2 regions of the Arthrobacter sp. SLBN-100 genome follow, and region 2 is predicted to be linked to the other one. Evidence: riboswitches for the same ligand, from Rfam matches in the RefSeq annotation. Region 2 holds a riboswitch; the other holds the start of a gene.
The links. Region 2 has a riboswitch for glycine ahead of gcvP (aminomethyl-transferring glycine dehydrogenase). Riboswitches for the same ligand answer to the same signal wherever they lie in the genome.
Positions count from the first base shown of each region.

Region 1: another riboswitch for glycine. It lies ahead of gcvP (aminomethyl-transferring glycine dehydrogenase); the one in region 2 lies ahead of gcvP (aminomethyl-transferring glycine dehydrogenase).

Region 1 is NZ_VFMY01000001.1:2,292,958-2,300,254, forward strand. It holds gene gcvP (aminomethyl-transferring glycine dehydrogenase) at 1-2,328, opposite strand, end outside; glycine riboswitch at 2,381-2,488, opposite strand; glycine riboswitch at 2,490-2,587, opposite strand; gene FBY31_RS10775 (GntR family transcriptional regulator) at 2,706-3,374, opposite strand; gene FBY31_RS10780 (ornithine cyclodeaminase family protein) at 3,417-4,403, opposite strand; gene FBY31_RS10785 (amidohydrolase family protein) at 4,489-5,889, opposite strand; gene FBY31_RS10790 (amidohydrolase family protein) at 6,014-7,297, opposite strand, start outside.
Region 2 is NZ_VFMY01000001.1:3,846,560-3,853,856, reverse strand. It holds gene gcvT (glycine cleavage system aminomethyltransferase GcvT) at 1-814, opposite strand, end outside; gene gcvP (aminomethyl-transferring glycine dehydrogenase) at 819-3,788, opposite strand; glycine riboswitch at 3,827-3,965, opposite strand; glycine riboswitch at 3,967-4,065, opposite strand; gene FBY31_RS17775 (TetR/AcrR family transcriptional regulator) at 4,158-4,697, opposite strand; gene FBY31_RS17770 (MFS transporter) at 4,764-6,344, shown strand; gene FBY31_RS17765 (Dps family protein) at 6,448-6,927, opposite strand; gene FBY31_RS17760 (nitrilase-related carbon-nitrogen hydrolase) at 7,141-7,297, shown strand, end outside.

The sequences.
Region 1 (7,297 bases), 1.6 Mb from region 2:
CAGCAATGCGGACTTGGTGGCCTCGGTGAGGCCCTGCCCGCCCATCAGCTTCACGTAAGCCCAGGAGATGGGCAGCACGCCGGCGGAACCGAAGCGGGATGCGGAGATCGCTACGCCGTGGCCGGCTTCATGCGCAGCCTTGTTGGCGTCGCCCGGCATGAACGGCGCCAGGTGCGCCTTGGCAGCAACAGGTCCGACGCCGGGTCCGCCGCCGCCGTGCGGGATGCAGAACGTCTTGTGCAGGTTCAGGTGGGACACGTCGCCGCCGAACTTGCCCGGCTGCGCCAGACCGACCAGTGCGTTCAGGTTGGCACCGTCAACGTATACCTGGCCGCCGGCCGCGTGAATGGCGTCGCAGACTTCGCGCACATCGGAGTCGTATACACCGTGGGTGGACGGGTAGGTGATCATGATGGCCGAGAGGACGTCCTTGTGGGCCTCGATTTTGGCCTGCAGGTCGGCATGGTCGATGGTGCCGTCGGCAGCAGTAGCCACCACAACAACCGTCATGCCGGCGAGGACGGCGGAGGCGGCGTTGGTGCCGTGCGCCGAGGCGGGGATCAGGCAGACATTGCGCTGTGCCTCGCCCCGGGAGTGGTGGTAGCCGCGGATTGCCAGCAGGCCCGCGAGCTCGCCCTGCGAGCCGGCGTTGGGCTGGATGGACACCTGGTCGTACCCGGTGATCTCGGCGAGGTCGGCTTCCAGGCCGGCAATGAGTTCGCGCCAGCCGGCCGTCTGGGAGTCGGGGGCGAACGGGTGGATTGACGCGAATTCCGGCCAGGAGATGGCTTCCATTTCGGCGGTGGCGTTCAGCTTCATAGTGCAGGAGCCCAGCGGGATCATGGTGCGGTCCAGGGCCAGGTCGCGGTCGGAGAGGCGGCGGATGTAGCGCAGCAGCTGGGTTTCGGACCGGTGGGTGTTGAACACCGGGTGCTGCAGGTAGGTGGAGGTGCGCACCACCGGCTCAGGCAGCTCGAACCCGGCGGCCTCCACAACCGGACCCGCGCCAAAGGCGACGACCACCGCGGAGAGGACCTCCGGCGTCGTGGTTTCATCAACTGACACGCCGACTGTGTCCGGGTCGATGAGGCGCAGGTTGACGCCGCGGGCTTCGGCGGCGGTAATGACCTTGGCTGCCTTGCCGGGCACGCGCACGGTGATGGTGTCGAAGAAGGTGTCGCTGACCAGTTCGCGGCCGGCGATCTTCAGCGTGGCGGCGAGGGCTCGGGCGTTGTTGTGGACGGTTTCGGCGATCGCCTTCAGCCCGTCCGGGCCGTGGTAGACGGCGTAGAAGGACGAGACGATGGCGAGCAGGGCCTGTGCGGTGCAGATGTTGGAGGTGGCCTTCTCGCGCCGGATGTGCTGCTCGCGGGTCTGGAGGGCCAGGCGGTAGGCGGGAACGCCGGCGTTGTCCTTCGAAACGCCTACGATGCGGCCGGGGAGGGTGCGTTCCATGCCTTCGCGGACGGCCATGTAGGCGGCGTGGGGTCCGCCGAAGAACAGCGGCACGCCCAGGCGCTGGGTGGAGCCGACGGCGATGTCCGCGCCCTGCTCTCCCGGCGGGGTGATGAGGGTGAGGGCCAGGAGGTCGGCGGCGACGGTGACCAGGGCGCCGCGGTCTTTGGCCTCGGCGATGACGGAGGTCTGGTCCCAGACCCGGCCGGAGACGCCGGGCTGCTGGAGGACCACGCCGTTGATGTCGCCGTCGGGCAGTCCGTTGGTGAGGTCGGCGATTTCCACCTCGAAGCCGAGGGCTTCGGCGCGGCCCAGCACGATGGCGATGGTCTGCGGAAGGAGGTCGGCGTCGAGGACGGTCTTGCCGTCCTTCGCGGTCTTGTTCTTGTTGGCCCTGCGCATCAGGAGCACGGCTTCGGCGACGGCGGTGGCTTCGTCCAGGAGGGAGGCGTTGGCCACCGGGAGCGCGGTGAGGTCCTGGACCATGGTCTGGAAGTTGAGCAGCGCCTCGAGCCGGCCCTGGGAAATCTCCGGCTGATAAGGGGTGTAGGCGGTGTACCAGGCGGGAGCTTCGAGGACGTTGCGGCGGATCACCGGCGGGGTCACGGTGTCGTAGTAGCCCTGGCCGATCATCTGCACGGCCATCTTGTTCTTGCCCGCCAGCTTGCGGAGCTCGGCTAGAACCTGGACTTCGCTCAGGGCGCTCTCGAGGGTGAGGGGCTTGTCCTGGCGGATGGAATCGGGAACGGCGCTGTCGACCACGCCATCGAGGCTGTCGTAGCCGACGGCCTTGAGCATGGTGTCGATGTCGGACTGGCGGCGTGCGCCGATATGGCGGTCTGCGAAGGTGGTGGGGGACGATTGAACCGTCATGAGAGGAACTCCATAATTCAGGTGGCGCCTAAGCACCACGTTGATTCGGGTTCCTCCCCGCTCTGTATTGGACCTGAGAGTTTTGCGTTGCCCTGCCGTTTCGCAGGACGCCACTTGCACCGTCGGTGAGTCCGGTTGCCCGGACTGCTTTCCAGAGTTGCCTTGCCGCGGCGGTACGTGGGCCTGAGAGATTCCTGGGGAGGGTTTGCTCCTACGGCGCCTGCTGAACGTACCGGCAGGACTCTCCCGCCGCAGATCATTAGCATGTGCCACTGGTGGGTGACACGGCTCACACCCTACAGGTTGCGGGGGCGGGATGCAAAATCCGCGCGGTTTCAAGGCGCACGTACGACGGCGGACACGCCGCCGTCGCGGGCCTACTGTTCAGGCAGCCGCCCGGCAAGTCCCCGGAGGGAGGGTTCCCGGCCCAGCTCCACATGGGCAAACGCCAGCGCTGCCGCAAGTTCGGCTCTGCCGTCATAGATCGCCTTGCATAGGCTTAGATGCTCTGCGCACTGAACCAGGGGGTCGCGGTGCCCGGTCAGGGTAAAGAGCCACTGCATCCTGCCCAGGAGCGGCTTCATGGAGTACTCCAGCAATGCGTTGCCGCCCATCGAGACGATCTCTGCATGCAGGGCCGTGTTGCTCAGCGGGATTTGCGCGTGGTCGTGGCGCAGGGTCGCTTCTTCGGCCCGGTCCATCATCTGCTGGAGGCGCGCCGAGGACTCCCCCCGCGCGGCGGCCTGGGCGGCGAGCCGCGCGGCGAGGACTTCGAGGCTGAGCCGGACATCAAAGAGTTCGTTGACGTCCCTCAGGGTGATCTGCTTGACGGTGGCCCCGCGCCGCGGAGAGGTGTCAATGAAGCCTTCGGCTTCCAGCAGCTGGAGGGCTTCGCGGACGGGTACCCGGGAAACGTCCAAGGCCTGGGACAGCTCGCGTTCCCTAAGCCGGGAGCCGGGCGCGAAGTCACCCGAGATGATCAGCTCGCGGATCCGTGCCCGGGTAGCGTCAGCCGAGGACGCGGGTGAGTCCGCATGGACAGTCAATGATGCCTCCCGTTGATTCCGGCGCCCTGCTTCGATGCCGCCTCAGTTATTCAGCTCCACATGGGTGCCGATCCCCTGGTCAAGTGCAGCGTCATACAGGAGCCGCCCGATCGCAAGGTCCTGCAGGCCGATACCCACCGAGTTGAACAAGGTTATGTCCTCATCCCCCAGACGGCCTGCTTTTGTCCCAGCCGCCACGTCACCAAGTTCTGCTTCCACATCCTCGAAGCCCATGGCGCCTTCCGTTACCGGGATGATCAGCCCCCCGGACTTGGCCCTTGCTGTAGCGAGGCTGTCCACGAAAACCCGCGCCCGGACCATGCCCGCTGAGTCAACTTCCCGGTGGTCCGGCCGCGGACGGGATCCGACGGCGTTAACGTGCAGTCCGGGCTGGAACCACTCCCCTTTGACCAATGGCTCAACCGCTGGCGTGAGGGTGCACAGCACGTCCGAGCCCTCGACGACCTCCCGCACGCTGGCGGCCCGCGTAATGTTCAGCCCGTAACAGGAAATTTCGTCGCAGAAGGCAGCGACGGTCTCAGTGGAACGGGACCACACCACCACGTTTCTCATTGGCAGCACGGCCAGCATGGCTTCCACATGGGCCACCGCCAAGGCGCCTGCCCCCACCAGCCCCAAGGTGGTGCTGCGGGGCCTCGCAAGGAGCTTCGTTGCCACCGCGCTGGCTGCCGCGGTGCGGACCCGGGTGGGAACTTTACCGTCCAGGATGGCCAGGGTTTCACCGGTCAGCTGGGAGACGAGCATGATGGTGGACCGCTGGGTAGGCAGGCTGGCCGCACCGTTGGACGGGATGTCCGCCAGCAGTTTCACTGACGCCAACTCCTCCGCTTCGGACAGCGCCGCCATCGGCAGGAACCTCGCATCCGAGGACGGGAGGAGGAGCGAATCCGGGGCAGGCTGGACGGCAGTGCCTCGGCTGAGCCCGGCAAAGACGCGTTCGACGGCGGCAATGGTCCCGGGCATGTCGGCCAGGGCCTGGAGCTCGGACGCTTTAAGGATCAGGGTCATAGGGAATGGCTTTCTGAATGGAAGGGCGCGTTGGCCTTGGCGGGCAGGGCGGGCCGGATAACCGGGCCCCTGGAGGTCAGGCTGGTCAGAGGTCATTCCGAACAAGGACTCCCTGCGCCACCACGGCCCGGATTCCTTCCAGGGCGGAGCCGCTGGCCAAGGGATCCGAGTCCACAATGATGGCGTCCGCGAAGGAACCGCGCATCAACCGGCCGGCGTTTTCACTCCAGCCGAGCAGCGCGGCGGCATTGACTGTCGCGGCCCTCAGGGCGTCCAGCGGCGAAAGCCCGGCCTCACTCAACAGACGCACTTCCGTGCCGATCGGTGTCACGTCTGATCCGAAGGAGTCCGTACCCGCAACGACGGTCACGCCGGCATCATGAGCAGCTTTCACGGCTGCTTTGATGATGGGGGTGTACTCCTTGCCGCGGGCGGCAAGGATCGGGTTGGACGAGCCCGCCATGCTGGTGATGGCGTCCATGGTCGGCGTGAAATACGTCCCCTGGCTGGCCATCCGGGAGATGGTCTCTTCGCTGACAAAGACGCCGTGCTCGATGCTGCGCACACCGGCCCGGACCGCGCCGTCTATCCCTTGGGCACTGTAGGCATGGCACAGCACGCCCGCGTTGCTTGCGGCCTTGACCACGGCGGAGAGCTGATCGTAGTTGTAGACCAGCTCGCGGGGATCCTGCTCCGGCAGGCCCGCGCGGGGGTTGGCCCTCGTCTTAATCACCTGCGCGCCGCGCTTCAGGTTGATGCGGGTGAGGTAGGCGAGGTCGCCCGGTTCCGTGACTCCCCCCGTCAGGGAAGCCAGGGGTGCAAGATCCGGGTCGGCGAGGAGCGAGTCCCCCAGTTCGGGTGAAATGAACAGGCCGGCCGGGCTCATCCGCGGCGAAGCGCCGGCGGCCCAGGCAGGCAGGGCGGCCAAGGCGACGTCCTGGTAGAAGCTGCTCGAACCGCTCCTGACGCTGGTTGCTCCGCCCTGCAGGATGGCGCGCGCATCAGACAGCGCGTTCGCATGGACGTGCACATCGATGAGGCCGGGAACGACCCAGCGACCGGAGGCATCCACCATGAGGGCACGGCCGGCAAGTGCGGCGACTGCACGGCGTGTTTCCTCACGGGTACCCACCGCGCTGACCTTTCCTCCTTCCAGCACCAGGACGCCGTCTTCGACGGCACCGCCTGTCTTGGGGTCCACGATGGTGCCGCCTTCGATGATCATTGGCGGCGACGCAGGACGCGCATGGTAGCCGGTGCTTGTTGCGTTGCCCTCGGCTTTAGCAGCCGGGGCATTTCCCAACTGTGCGGCAAGGCTGGCCACTGAGATTCCGGCGAGCGCGGCTGCCCCCGCGAGAATGCCGCGGCGCGGAACTGCGGCGGAAGGGAGGGCAGCGGGGGTGTGGTCGTGCAGGCACATGGTTTTCTCCAAAGGAAAGGGCCCGGCAGCAGGAGCGCGGGGTCCGGTGGGATCGGTGACTGTCATGCTTTTGGTGAGGGTCGGGTGAGCTTCCCCCACTACGCGCTGGTGGCCCTCGTGTCCATCCACGGTAGCCCATTTGGTATACCAAACCAATAGTAGACGGCAACGGCGTTACGAATAGAGTGCGTCATGAAACGGCTGCCGGGGTAACGATGTCCGCCTGCGGATAGGCAGGCGGAAACAGCTCGTCCGCTTCCCGGCGCCGGTGGTCCCGTTCTCCGTAGGCAGCCTTCATCTGGTCGAAGAGGCGCTGGCCCTCGGCCCGAAGCGCCGCGAGGTCGACGCCGGGCAGGGCGCCTTCCACCACTACCGGCCGCCCGGCCACGAAAGTGTCCGTCACTTGGCGCGCCGTACCGTTCAGCACCAGGGTGCGCAGCGGATCTTCAACGACCCCGTCCGCGAAATGGCCCAGCGAGACCACCGTGATGTCCGCCTGCATGCCGGGGGCAAGCCTTCCCAGGTCCGGCCGCCCAAGGGCCTTGGCCCCGCCAAGGGTGGCGGCGTCGAAGTAGTCAGTCAGGGCGCCGGCGCCGGGCCTTTCCTCGACCAGCCGGGTCAGGTGCATGCCCGCATCGATGCCGCGGACCAGGTCCGGCGGGAAGGAGTCGGTGCCCAGGCACAAGTTGACGCCCGCCTCGCGGAAGCGGTCGAACGAGACAAGCTGCTTCTGGTAACGGAACGACGTCAGGGGGCAGTGGACAATGCTGACCCCATGGCGCGCCAGCAGGTCCAGCGGGCCTCCGGGCCCCGCCGCGGCAGGGTCCTTGGCGTCGATCACCACGCCGTGCGGGATGAGGAGCCGTGTACCGAAAAGGCCGGTGGATTCGAGGAGCTCCAGCACGCCGCGTCCGGCAGAGCGCTGCAGCAGCCCGTCTTCCAAGGGTGACTGGAGGCAGTGCAGCCGGACGAGCGCGTCGCGGTCGCGGGCAATCCGGGCAGTCTCCCGCATGAGGTTTTCGGACAACGTCTCAATGCGGCACGGCAGCAGGACGCCGGTGATGAGCGGGTCCGCGAGGTCGACAGCATAGTCCAGGAAGTCCTGTGCGTCCTGCAGTCCGGCAACCCCACGGGCTTCATCGAAGTGGACCTCGCGGCCGCCTGCGTCAGTGGTGACATGGACTCCCGAACGGTAGGCCGGCCCGAGGTAGCCCCGGAGTCCGATCCGCCGGCTGGTCCCTGCCATGTCCACGAGTTCATCGAGGCCTTCAGCCCAGGAACTGTGGATCTCCGAGGCGATCGGCATGTAGGTGGTAATGCCGTGCAGGGCCAGCTGCGCCAGCGCGAATTCCCGGACCTGAGCGCGCTCAGCCCGGCTGAACACGTCCCTGCGGCGGTTGGCGAAGTAGTCCTCGGACCACAGATGGCCGGCCGCAACGTCGGGCGAAGGCCATGAGTCGAGGATCAGGTGGTC
Region 2 (7,297 bases):
CGACGGGTCCCAGGCCTGCTGCGAACGGGTCACCCTGCAGGGAGAGTTCGTTGCCGTAGAGCGGCATCCCCGCTTCGAGCCGGAGGGAGTCGCGGGAGGCGAGGCCGGCGGGCGTCAGCTCCCCGTCGTCTGCGATGGCGACGAGCGCCCGCCAAAGGCCGGGGGCGTCGTCGTTGGACACGAAGATCTCAAACCCGTCCTCGCCGGTGTAGCCGGTGCGGGCGAGCAGCAGGTCCACGCCGGTACCTCCAACGAGGATCGGAACCTCTACGGCGGCGTAGTACTTCAGGCCGGTCACCAGGCTGTGCTTGTCGGCAGGGACCAGCCGGAGCAGCAGTTCCTGCGCCTTGGGGCCCTGGACCGCGATCAAGGATGTGGCCGCGGAGGCGTCATTGACTTCGGCATCGAATCCTGCAGCCCGCTCGGCCAGGGCAGCGGCCACCACTCCCGCGTTGCCTGCGTTGGGGACCACAAGGAAAACATCGGTGCCGTCGGCAGCTGCGGGCCGGCGGTACACGATGAGGTCGTCGATGATGCCGCCGGCCTCGTTGCAGATCAGCGAGTACTTGGCCTTGCCCACCGGCATGGCGGAAATCTTTCCCGCCAGGGCGTAGTCCAGGAACGCAGGGGCGTCCGGCCCTGTCACCCAGACCTCGCCCATGTGGGAGAGGTCGAACAGCCCGGCACTCTTGCGGACGGCGTGGTGCTCGGCGAGCTCCGAGCTGTACTTCAGGGGCATCTGCCAGCCGCCGAAGTCGGTAAAGGAGGCACCCAGCTTCTTGTGTTCCTCGTAAAGAGCGGTGTTCTCGGTCATGCGATCAGCCTTCCGAGCCGGTGGTTGAGCTCGTCGAAACCTCGAACTCGGAAAGCGGCGGGCAGGAGCAGATCAGGTTCCGGTCGCCGGCCGCGCCGTCGATGCGGCCCACCGGCGGGAAGTACTTGTCCTGCCGGAGCGACTTCACCGGGAACACCGCCTGCTCGCGCGGGTAGGCGCGGTTCCAGTCGGAGGAGATTGCGGCGGCTGCCGTGTGGGGTGCGTTGCGCAGCGGGCTGTCGGTCACGGAGAACTCACCGTGGGCCACTTGGTCGATCTCGGCGCGGATGGAAATCATGGCCTCAATGAAGCGGTCGATCTCGCCGAGGTCTTCAGACTCGGTGGGTTCCACCATCAGGGTGCCCGCAACGGGGAACGCCAGGGTGGGGGCGTGGAAACCGTAGTCGATGAGGCGCTTGGCCACATCCTCGGCGGTGACACCCGTCTTGGCGGTCAGCTCGCGCAGGTCCAGGATGCACTCGTGTGCCACCAGGCCGCCTTCTCCCGTGTACAGGACCGGGAAGAAGTCGTTCAGGCGGGCGGCGATGTAGTTCGCGGCGAGCAGCGCGGACTTGGTTGCTTCGGTGAGTCCCTGTCCGCCCATGAGCTTCACGTAGGCCCAGGAAATCGGCAGAACGCCGGCGGAACCGTACTTGGAGGCAGAGATCGGGACGTCGTCGCCTTCGATCCAGGTGGCCGCGTTGCCGGGCATAAAGGGTGCCAAATGCGCCTTCGCAGCAACCGGGCCGACACCGGGTCCGCCGCCGCCGTGCGGGATGCAGAACGTCTTGTGCAGGTTCAGGTGGGACACGTCGCCGCCGAACTTGCCCGGCTGGGCCAGGCCGACCAGGGCGTTGAGGTTGGCGCCGTCAATGTAGACCTGGCCGCCTGCGGCGTGGATGGCGTCGCAGACTTCGCGGACGTCAGCGTCGTACACGCCGTGCGTGGACGGATAGGTGATCATGATGCAGGACAGGGCGTCCCTGTGGGCCTCGATCTTGGCGTACAGGTCGGCATGGTCGATGGTGCCGTCCGGCGCCGTGGCCACCACAACAACCTTCATGCCGGCGAGGACGGCGGAGGCGGCGTTGGTGCCGTGCGCCGAAGCCGGGATGAGGCAGACGTTGCGCTGCTGATCGCCCCGGGAGTGGTGGTAACCACGGATGGCCAGCAGGCCCGCGAGTTCGCCCTGGGACCCGGCGTTGGGCTGGATGGACACCTGGTCGTACCCGGTGATCTCGGTCAGCTGGGCTTCCAGGTCCGCGATCAGCTCGCGCCAGCCTTCGGTCTGGGAGTCGGGTGCGAACGGGTGGATGGACGCGAACTCGGGCCAGGAGATGGCCTCCATTTCGGCTGTGGCGTTCAGCTTCATGGTGCAGGAACCCAGCGGGATCATGGTGCGGTCCAGGGCCAGGTCCCGGTCGCTGAGCTTCCGGATGTAGCGCAGCAGCTGCGTCTCAGACCGGTAGGTGTTGAACACCGGGTGCTGCAGGAAGTCGGAGGAACGTTCGACGGCGGCATCCAGGGCAAAGGCAGTGTCAGTGCCGGCAGCCGCGTCAGCCAGGCCGGCACCAAAGGCGCCCAGGACGCCGTCGACGACTGCCGGCGTCGTGGTTTCGTCGGTGGAGAAGCCCACCGTGTCCCCATCGATGCTCCGCAGGTTGATGCCCTTGGCCTCGGCGGCAGCGACGATGCCGGCGGCCTTGCCCGGAACGGAGACCGTGACGGTGTCGAAGAAACTGGTGTGCAGCACGTCGAAACCGGCCGCCTTAAGCGAGGCGGCAAGGTTCTTCGCGTGGGCGTGGGCAGCCCGGGCGATAGCCTTCAGGCCCTCGGGACCGTGGTACACCGCGTACATTGACGCCACGATGGCCAGCAGCGCCTGGGCGGTGCAGATGTTCGAGGTGGCCTTCTCGCGGCGGATGTGCTGCTCGCGGGTCTGCAGGGCAAGGCGGTAGGCAGGTACTCCCGCGGAGTCCTTGGAGACACCCACCAGGCGGCCGGGCATGGACCGCTCCAGGCCTTTCTGCACCGCCATGTAGGCCGCGTGCGGGCCGCCGTAGAACAGCGGCACGCCGAAGCGCTGCGCCGACCCCACGGCGATGTCCGCCCCCTGCTCGCCGGGAGGCGTGATGAGGGTGAGGGCCAGCAGGTCCGCCGCCACTGTGACCAGGGCGCCGCGTTCCTTGGTGTCGGCGATGACGGCGCTGTGGTCAAAGACCCGGCCGGAGGCGCCGGGCTGCTGCAGGACCACACCGTTGATGACGCCGTCAGGAAGGCCCTTGGACAGGTCCGCCACCTCGACCTCGAAGCCCAGCGCCTCAGCGCGGCCCTTCACGATGGCGATGGTCTGCGGCAGGCAATCGGAGTCCAGCACCGTCTTGCCGTCCCGGGCATCCTTGTTCTTGTTGGCCCTGCGCATCATCAGCACGGCCTCGGCCACCGCGGTGGCTTCGTCCAGCAGGGAGGCGTTGGCGATGGGCAGCCCCACGAGGTCCTGGACCATGGTCTGGAAGTTCAGCAGCGCCTCGAGCCGGCCTTGGGAAATCTCGGGCTGGTAGGGCGTGTAGGCGGTGTACCAGGCCGGACCCTCAAGGATGTTGCGGCGGATCACCGGCGGCGTCACGGTGTCGTAGTAGCCCTGGCCAATCATCTGCACCGCGGTCTTGTTCTTCGCGGCCAGCCGGCGCAGTTCAGCGAGCGCTTCCACCTCGCTCAGGGCGCCGTCCAGTTCCAGTGCAGAATCCTGGCGGATGTCCTTGGGCACGGCGGTGTCAACCAGTGCGTCCACGGTGTCGTAGCCCACGGCCTTGAGCATGGTGTCGACGTCGGCCTGGCGGCGGGCGCCGATGTGCCGGTCAACAAAGGTGGCAGCCGGAGCAGTGGCGGCTGGAGCGGAGGCTGGGGAGGCGGTGGCCGGGATGGCGGAGGCTGGGATGGCGGAGGCCGGAGATACAGTCACGAGGAACTCCATAACTAAGGCGGCGCAGGGTACGCCGCATCGATTCGGGTCCTCCCCGCTCTGTAACTGGACCTGAGAGTTTCCGCGGTGCCTGCTTGCGCAAGCCCCGCTTGCACCGTCGGTGAGCACAGCAGTCCAAGTATCCGGGACCGGATACGGGGGCGGACAGCGTGCTGCTTTCCAGAGGTGCCTCGCCGCGGCGGTACATGGGCCTGTGAGATTCCTGGGGAGGTATTGCTCCTACGGCGCCTGCTTGTACCTTCTGGCAGAACTCTCCCGCCGCAGATCAAAGGCTATTCATTTGGGTTGTCCGGGCGCGCCCGGAGGCGGCCCGCACATAGACCAATTCTCCTATGCCGCCTGCTGTGGAGCAAATGGCAGCTAACCCCTGAGCCGCTCGACGGCGGCCAGGAGTTGGTCCACTTCCGCCTGCCGGTTGCCGGCCTTTCCGGACGGCCCGCTCTCCCACATGGCGTTGAAGTACAGCCCGTCCCCCATGTAAAGCACGGCTTTTGCCATTCCCGGGCCAACATCCTTGCCGATGAGCTCCAGCCACTGTTGCTGGATTGCGGCGAAGCGTCGGCGGGCCTCCTCGTGGGCCACTTCAGCGAGGCGCGTGGCAGCCACGAAGGACCTGTCCATAGGGGTGTCGGACCAGAGCGATGACCGGATGAAATAGGCCGCCGCACCTTCGGGCGCCGCCGCCATGTCAGCAAGGTCCTCCCCCGCCAGGCGGTCCAGCCGCTCGAGGGTTGCCGCGATCAGCGCCTCCTTGTTGGGGAAGTGGTACAGCAGCCCGCCCTTGGAGACGCCTGCCCGTTTCGCCACCGCGTCCAGGGTGGCGGCGCGCTCCCCCACGTCGATCAGGAGTTCTTCAAAGGCATCGAGGACTGCATCTCGCGCGACGGGTTTTCTGGCCATGGTTCCAATCATGCATGGTCCGGATTCCATTTCTTAACTGAACCGTCTGGACGGTACAGTTCACGGATGACCGCTTCCTCCACCCCGCAACAGGACCGAACCCCGCTGAAGGCCCCGGCGGCCCGGCCATCCGCTCCAGCCCCGGGCACTTGGCGCGACTGGCTCGCCCTGGGACTGCTGATGTTCCCGGTCCTCCTCGTCGCCGTCGACAACACAGCCCTGACATTTGCACTGCCCGCGATTGCCGGAGCCTTAGGCACCTCGGGCGTGGAACTTCTGTGGATCGTGGACGCCTACCCTCTGGTGCTGGCGGGACTGCTCGTTGCCATGGGGAGCCTGGGAGACCGGATCGGACGGCGCCGGCTGCTGATCGTCGGCAGCATCGGCTTCGCCGCAGTATCAGCCGCAACGGCCTTCGCCCCCAGCGCCGGCTGGCTGATAGCGGGCCGCGCCTCCCTGGGCTTCTTCGGGGCGATGCTGATGCCCTCCACACTGTCCCTGATCCGCAACATCTTCCCGGATCCCAACCGACGTCGGCTGGCCATCGCCATCTGGGCCGCCGGGTTCTCCGGCGGAGCTGCCCTGGGTCCGATCTTCGGCGGCTGTCTGGTGGAACGCTTCTGGTGGGGAGCAGTCCTCCTGGTGGCGGTGCCCATCATGCTGCCCCTGCTGGCCTTCGGCCCGGCGTTCATCCCGGAGTCCCGGGACCCTACGCCGGGAAAGGTGGACGGGGCGAGCATCCTGCTCTCACTGCTGACCATGGTGCCAGTGGTGTACGGCATCAAGGAATACGCCACCGAAGGCACGGGCCCCTTGACCCTGGGAAGCATAGCCTTCGGCCTGGCCATGGGCGCAGCCTTCGTTCGCCGGCAACAGCGGCTGAGCAGCCCCTTGCTGGACATGTCCCTGTTCCGGAACCCGGTGTTCAGCATGGCCATCACGGCGAACATCCTTGCCCTGTTCTCCTTCAACGGCTTTATCCTCTTCCTGGCCCAGCACCTGCAGCTGCTCGAAGGCATGTCCCCTTCGGCCGCAGGAATGGCCATGATTCCGGCGCTGGTGGCTACCGTGACGGCGGGCCTCGCGGTGGTGCCCCTGGTCCGCAAGATCCGGCCCGGCTTCGTGGTGGCAGCCGGACTGGGCCTGAGCGCCGCGGGGTACAGCCTGGTGACCTTCGGCAGCCCTTTCAACGGGTCGGGGCTTCTGCTCGCGGCCCTGCTGGTCCTGGCGCTGGGCGTGGGGACCGCGGAGACTATCTCCAACGACCTCATCCTTGGCAGCGTTCCGGCGGAAAAATCCGGCGCGGCCTCGGCCATCTCGGAGACAGGGTACGAGGTAGGCGCCTTGCTCGGCACCGCCGTGCTGGGCTCGATCCTGACGGCCTCCTACCAGCACAACCTGCAGCTTCCCGCCGGCCTCCCGGGGGCCGCCAGCGGCGGGAGTGCTGCACGTGCCGGCCAGACCCTCGCCGGAGCCATGGAACTGGCGGCCGGATTGCCTGCTCCACTGGCCGACGCCGTCCGGCAGGCCGCCGGCGCCGCCTTCGACTCGGGCGTGCATGTCACTGCGGCGATCGGGCTGGTACTGATGGCGACGGCGGCAGTACTTGCCGCCGTCGTCCTCCGGAAAGTGCCCAAGGCCGAATAGGGGCAAACATCCCGCTGGCATGCTGGCGGGTAAAAAGCAGCGCCCGGCGCCGGACAGGGAGTCCGGCGCCGGGCGCTGAATACTTTGTGTGTGCCGGGACGGGCTACTTCGCGTCAGGGGCAGTGACGCTGGCAGAGGCCTTCATGGTCTCGGCGTTCACCATCCATGCGAACTGCTCGAGTTTGGCAATGAACTCGTGCAGGAGGTCCGCGGTGGTGGGATCCTCCTCGTCCACTTCGTCATGGACCTTCCTCATGGTGCCCGCGGCAGCTTCAAGGGCGGCAACAATGCGTTCGATTGCGTCCTTGGTGCTGATGAGGCCCGCAGGAAAAGGAGCGAGGCTTGTGGATTCAGCCACGGTGGAGCTGCGCCCGTCCGGCAGGGCGTGCAGTGCCCGCATCCGCTCGGCAGCATCATCGGCAAACTGGCGGGCGGCGTCCACGATCTCATCCAACTGCAGGTGAAGGTCGCGGAAGTTGGTTCCCACGATGTTCCAGTGGGCCTGCTTGCCCTGGATGTGCAGTTCGATCAGGTCCGCGAGCACAGCCTGCAGGTTGTTGGTCAGTGTCGGTGAAGCTTTCATGCATCCTCCTCGATTTGTCCAGTAATCCCGACGCTACCAGCCCTTCATCCGGCAACAGGGGGGCATTCAGCAATTTCTCAGTGAGCTTACTAACCTCGGGCGGCCGACATAAACGAACGTGATTCATATTTCCCCTTGCATACGGGCGCGCCGCACCCCATACTAAATGAACGTCATTCATTTAGTGACCGTCGTCTCACTGGAGTAGCAAACATGATTGAAATTTCCTGCCTCGGCGCACCCGCTTCCCTGGCCCGGACAACGCCGTCCGGCCGGCCGGCCCTGCGCGTCGGCGTGGTCCAGCACCGCTGGCAAGCAGACAGCGCCGCCGTGGAGGCCGAACTGAACGAGGGCATCGGCCGGGCCGCCG